DNA from 2 places in the Priestia sp. JNUCC 25 genome. Region 2 is predicted to be linked to the other one. Evidence: predicted binding sites of a transcription regulator. Region 2 holds the regulator's gene; the other holds the start of a gene.

Region 1 (3,200 bases), 1.8 Mb from region 2:
TCGCTCCCATAAAGCACTTATCAAAACGATATTGCTCAAGACTTAAAAGAGCTCCATTGCCAATTAAAGCGCCCGTTTTATGTTTAACAGATCCCCCAATTAAATAGAGGGTGATACCTTGTTCTAGCATCGGGTTTAAATGCATTAAACCATTTGTCACGACAACTACATCTTTTTGCTTTAAAAAAGGAATCATTTCATACGTTGTAGTTCCTGCATCTAAAAAAATACAGTCACCTTCATTTATAATGGAAGCCGCATACTCTGCAATGTTTCGTTTATCTTGAACATTTTTAGCAGATTTTTCGATAACGCTCAGTTCGATTCGTTTACTGCGAATAAGCGAAGCGCCACCGTGAACACGTTTGAGCATTTGCTCTTCTTCTAGTTGACTTAAGTCTCTTCTAATGGTGGATTCCGAAGCGCCTGTAACTTCGATAAACTCTTGCACTTTTACAAGTTCTTTCTCTTTTAAAAGTTTTAAGATTAGTTGATGTCTCTCCGGCGTTAACATGTTCTAGCTCCTTTTTCAAAAAAGCGTTTTCATTTATTTCATGTACTTACTTTATCACGGTTTACATTCAAAATCAATCATAAAAAATCAAAAACATTCATTTTTTTAATTACAAAATAAAGTTTTTTGAACGAACAATTAGATTTGTATTTGGTTTAATAATAGTTCGTACAAAAGGAAATATGCTGGTAATTCAAGAATTTGTCTACTTTTCTCATTATATGTAAAGGTTTTCTTCTACTCAATTAGCTATGACTGTTTTTGACTATTTCTTGACCGATTGAATTTTTCTGACTGAATCGAGTATAGCTTATCCTGATTTCATAAAAGCCTACACACAAAAAAAGTTGTCCACCTTTTTGGACAACTCAAAGTGACCCATCATTTAAATAAAAACAGAAGCATATATAATATGGAAGCAAGGGCAGAAGAAATAGCTAAACTTGAGATAAAACGAACGAGTCTTTTTTTAATGAACTGCGTTAATTCGATTTCTCTTACTTGAGTTTTTTCATTTTGCATACAATAATCCCTTCTTTAATTAAAATTTCCTAGTAGCTAGAAGTTACTACTCGCAGAATATGCTTTTATGTATTGTATGCATGCGTTAAAAAAAAGATACAAAACGAACAAAAAAGCTACTCTTAGCTAGAGTAGCTTTCATCTTTCCATACATCTGCTTCAATTACTGCATCCGCTCGAATCGAATATGTATAATAAGGGCCTGTAACCATCAGCGTATTCGACTGCAGTGAGACTTTATCAATCGTCACTCGTTCATACCTTTGAATATGTCCTGCTTCATAGACGTGAAGCGTTACTGGATGATGCTCCGAGTAACTGTTCATAATGACATTTTCAATATGCTCAATCTTTTCTTTTTTCAACCCTAAAGACTGCTTATGCGCCTCGGGACTGTACATTTTCTTCATTTTCTCTAAATGCTCGGGCATTACTAACTTTGCATACTGTTTTAGTTCATCTTGATACACGTTCATTCTCCCCCTTGACTCTTGCTTCTATTTTACCGAACGAACATTCTCATTGCAAAACTTTTTAATCAAAATAAAAGCAAACAATTCATTTTTTCATACTCCATAAAAACTGTCAAAAGATTTTATGTTAATAGCAGAAACTGATTTTTAAAAAAATAATAATATCCCATCTTTAATTCGCTCTCTAGAGTTGGTATAATACATTGTCATGACTGTGTTTTCGGAGTTTTTGATGATTGGAGGTAACGTTCATGATTAATAAAATAAAAGAAATTATCCTCATTATTCTAGGGAGCCTCATTTTTGCACTGGCCATTAATTACTTTGCCATTCCAAATGAATTAGCTGAAGGCGGTGTAACCGGTGTAACAATGATTACCTATTATGTATTAGGCTGGTCTCCCGGTATCACAAACTTTATATTAAACGGTTTGCTGGTACTGATCGGATACAAACTGCTTCACAAACGTGTTATTGCTTACACAATTATATGTATTATTTTCACGTCTCTATTCCTACATATAACTGAAGGACTGGGAAATCCTCTTGACGATACGTTACTGGGGGCTATTTTTGCTGGTATTTTAGCTGGTGTAGGACTTGGACTTGTGTTTAGAGGAGGCGGAACTTCCGGAGGCTCTGCAGTTATTGCCCGTTTAGCTAATCAATATCTAGACTGGAATATTAGCAAAACGATGCTGGCAATTGACTTATTAGTTGTAGCAAGCGCTTATTTTGTTATCGGTGGAGAAAAGACGATGTATACGGTTATTTCTCTTTACATCGGAACAAAGGTGCTTGATTATATCATTGAAGGACTCAACCCTCGCAAAGCAATCACCATTATTTCACACCGTTCAGCTGAAGTAGCCGAACAAGTCAATAAAAAGATGGAGCGCGGAGTCACCGTCTTTTCTGCTCATGGAAGCTATACAAAAGAAGCAAAAGACGTATTGTACGTCGTTGTGAACAAACAAGAACTTCTGGAGTTGAAGCGCATTATTCATAAAGTTGACGAACAGGCTTTTGTGGTCGTCCACGATGTGCGCGACGTCTTTGGAGTAGGTTTTACCATTCCAAAAGCCAGCTGAAAACCCGCTATAAAAAAGCGGGTTTTTTCTATTATATATGTTTGCGCTGAAAATACAGTAAACCTGCTGCTACAAAAAGCAGAAAACTGCTTATAATAACCACTAAGAAATTCTGTGTAGTCAGCATCAACCCCCATGATGCTTTTCCGGTTACACCTAACATTCCATACATTGGCTGAGTCCATGGGTACCAGGGGCCAAATCGTTCAGAATTAGCAACGAATAAATTCGGTAGTGTTAAAATGACGTTGACTGTTAAAGATGCTCCAAAGCTAGAAAGTGCCATTGACACAGCTAGCATAAACGCTAGAATTGGCAACACTGCAACCCAGCCGCCTAGCATATTTCCAGCTATCATTTTTAGTGGAATAGCATTCGGATAGTCTTTCAACATGCCAACTCCTAATAAAACAACAAATACAAGCACTTGAAGAATTCCCATGAAAGCTGCTGCTGTGATCAATTTTGCTCCGTACACTGATGTCCTTGTCACAGGAAGAGATAATAATTGCTTCCACCCTCCCGCTTCGTGTTCATATCGACAGATGAACGATGTTACTAACCCGCCGATTAACGGATAAAACAGTAAGCCGTGAACAT
Region 2 (3,200 bases):
ACTAAATCTCTTTCGTTTTATCAAGAGATTGAGCACTGTCTTGGTACTCTTGATAGCGACGATGTACCGTCGCTTTTGAAATATTATAACCAAAACCTTTTAGCGTAACTGAAATTTCAGCAAAGGTTAAGCCGTTATGACGAAGGCGGACAATTTCTTCAATCGGCGCTTCTTTTTTTTCTCTTCCCGAGTTAACTCCTTGATTTTTTAAATTTTGCTGCGGACGATAACCGTTTTCTACGGCTCTTTTCATTCCTCTTTTAATTTTAGCATTATGTAATTTCCGCTGATGCTCTTCCACTAAGCTAATAATATCTAACACCATTGAGTCAGATTCTGAAAGCTGAAGCTGGCCTTGATGACTAATCGTATAGATTGTAGCATTTTCTTTATGAAAAGCATGAAGCAGCGCAATTCGGGCGTTTCCTCTGCCTAATCGTGTTTCGTCTTGAATGAGCAGCACAGATATTTTCTCTTCTTTCATTGTATGAAGAACATCCAAAATCCCCTCTCTGTCTACATCATATCCGCTTGCTTTTTCCATCACGACTTTTTTCACCTTTAGATGGTGAAGATCAGCAAGCTTTTTTAATTCTTCTTGCTGGCGCTGTAAAGATGTTTCTTGGGTTTTTTTATCCGTACTGACACGGCAATAAATAATGGCATCCACTTTTATCACGACCTTTTCGGCTTCTAACAATATTCAGGAACGGCCGTTACACACTACTGTTCAATTGCCACTTGATTATGTAACTCTTTTTTTAAAACAGGAATATATAATTTATCTCCAGGAGATAAAGACTGGGCAGTGTCTGAGTTTAAATCATTGACGTCTTCAACCCATTTGACAAATTCATTGGTGGTCAAATGATGGTGATTATGATACTTGTTGGACAAGTCCCAAAGCGTATCTCCTTTTGTAATAGTAACCGTTGAATATTTGTCTAAATCTACTTTATCCGCTCCTAAAACCAGCGTCAATACATATGTAAGTGCAGCGATAACTGCAAAAAAAATAGCGTAATGTTTCATAGAATGTAAGAATTGTTGCATATTATGATCCCCCTATCAGAATATATGTTCTTATTTTAGTGAGAACATTTGTTTCTGTCAATGGAATTCTTCGAACTTATGTTTGTATATTGACACATCACGTGGTATAATTCACCTAAAGAATAGCTAAAATCGAGGTGAAAAATATGAAGCTATCAAAACGTCAACAAGACATACTAGATTTTATTAAGCACGAAGTAAAATTAAAAGGTTATCCGCCTTCTGTTCGCGAGATTGGGGAAGCGGTAGGATTAGCCTCTAGCTCCACTGTACACGGGCATTTAGCTCGTTTAGAAAGCAAAGGGTTAATTCGCAGAGATCCAACAAAACCGAGAGCAATCGAAGTTCTTCAACTAGACGAAGTAAACATCCCTAAAAGCAATGTCATTAATGTTCCTGTTATTGGTAAAGTAACAGCGGGGCTTCCTATAACAGCCGTTGAAAATGTGGAAGAATATTTCCCTCTTCCAGATAAATTCGTTTCTCCAGATGATCATGTATTTATGCTTGAAATTATGGGAGAAAGTATGATTGAAGCAGGTATTCTAGATGGCGATATGGTAATCGTACGTCAGCAGCAAACAGCTAATAATGGAGATATTGTGGTCGCTATGACCGAAGACAACGAAGCAACGGTAAAACGCTTCTTTAAAGAAGAAAATTTCGTTCGTTTACAGCCTGAAAATTCAACGATGGCGCCTATTATTCTTCGCCACGTAACGATTTTAGGAAAAGTAACTGGTGTATATCGCACTATTCACTAATCAGACACTGTATGTAAAACCAACTAATCATGATGTTAGTTGGTTTTTTTACGTTTGTTTTCTAAAAAAATTGGCATATTATAAATGATACGTTGAATCATCGCAGGCAGGTAGAACGGTTTTTATAAAGCTTGTTTTACCCTTTACTTTCTATCTGCATTTCCTCGACTCTTACAAGGAAATACAACCGACTATAAAAAGGATGTAGTTTATGACCAATACACTAAGGAAAACAGAACCATTTCAAACCATTGTACCTACCAAAGCAATGAACATGTTTCTTTTTCCTTTTTCCTTTGACCGAAAAAATAAAGAGCAGCTTGTTCATGCACTGGAAGCAAATTTGTTCGAGTTTTTTTCCATTCAAAACAAACATTTAGAAAAAGAATACTACGGAGAACAATATTACGTATCTCATGATAGCCTGGATCAATATTTTCTTCCTTACATTGAATGCATTCTATTCCCTGACTCGTGCGAAAAAGAAGGGTTGCTTAGATTTTCAAAAAAAATAGACCATGCCATTACGTTACACACTTCCTCCACCACCGTGTCTAGCAACGTGCTGTCTGTGGATGTTTTTTTATGTCCTTTTGAAATTGGCGTCATGACCATTCGCACTGAGATGAGCCATAATCATTACACCTATGATGATATTTTAGAGTTCATGAATCATTTTCGTGTATTAGAACCGAAGCTTGCTGAAGAGCATGGATCCACCATTACCTATGAACATCATCGCTATAGCAAAGTGCAAGATTATATTTTTTCACAGCTCGCGCCATTTTTGAACGAACACATCAAGAAAGAAGCCACACGTGAACAGCACGTTGGGAGCCTTCCTTATTTTATCGATGAACGGATGTTTGTGTTAAGTTATGTAACGGTAAATCAAGAGCAAGAGATTAATTCCACAACTTTATTTCGTACTGGACAGCTAAATAGCTATACGCCTGGCGGGAAAGCGTTTATTTCTGCACACAATCATGAGTATATTAAAACGTATAATACTAAACACGTGTATTCCAGATGGGCTCCTGAAACCTATTACGTCATAACAGACCATGTGTTTTCGTGTATTTCTAAATCGACAGACTCTAAAACGGATCAGCTTTTGATGAATCATCTATTTGGCCAGCATTACTATAATTTATTTTTACATTTTTTCTATAAAATCGTGTTGCTAAAACTATCTTATGAATATTCTCAGCTCACGTTTCATAAAAATTCAGAGGGCATTGAACGACTAATCCGCTCTATTACCGTGTTTTCAGGTAAATATTTGTTTTTAGAAATTAGCTCTCGCACAGAAGGTCAAGAGTTTTCTGAGCTCTTTAAAAAAATCTTTCATATCAATTCTCTTTATCAAGAAGTCAAAGAAAC

What was found. Region 2 encodes LexA, which represses DNA repair genes until DNA is damaged. Its sites were predicted from a motif close to CGAACATATGTTCG; they were not measured.
Region 1: JNUCC25_RS10830 (YolD-like family protein) is a predicted target of LexA. The motif match lies at 1,543-1,556, and genes of this name have one in related genera.

The regions. Positions count from the first base shown of each region.
Region 1 covers NZ_CM132211.1:2,134,816-2,138,015, reverse strand. Annotated here, with positions in the region: gene JNUCC25_RS10840 (DeoR/GlpR family DNA-binding transcription regulator) at 1-514, opposite strand, end outside; gene JNUCC25_RS10835 (hypothetical protein) at 896-1,036, opposite strand; gene JNUCC25_RS10830 (YolD-like family protein) at 1,159-1,512, opposite strand; gene JNUCC25_RS10825 (YitT family protein) at 1,761-2,600, shown strand; gene JNUCC25_RS10820 (ABC transporter permease) at 2,632-3,200, opposite strand, start outside.
Region 2 covers NZ_CM132211.1:3,896,258-3,899,457, forward strand. Annotated here, with positions in the region: gene JNUCC25_RS20535 (YneB family resolvase-like protein) at 2-670, opposite strand; gene yneA (cell division suppressor protein YneA) at 724-1,053, opposite strand; gene lexA (transcriptional repressor LexA) at 1,200-1,817, shown strand; gene JNUCC25_RS20550 (magnesium transporter CorA family protein) at 2,029-3,200, shown strand, end outside.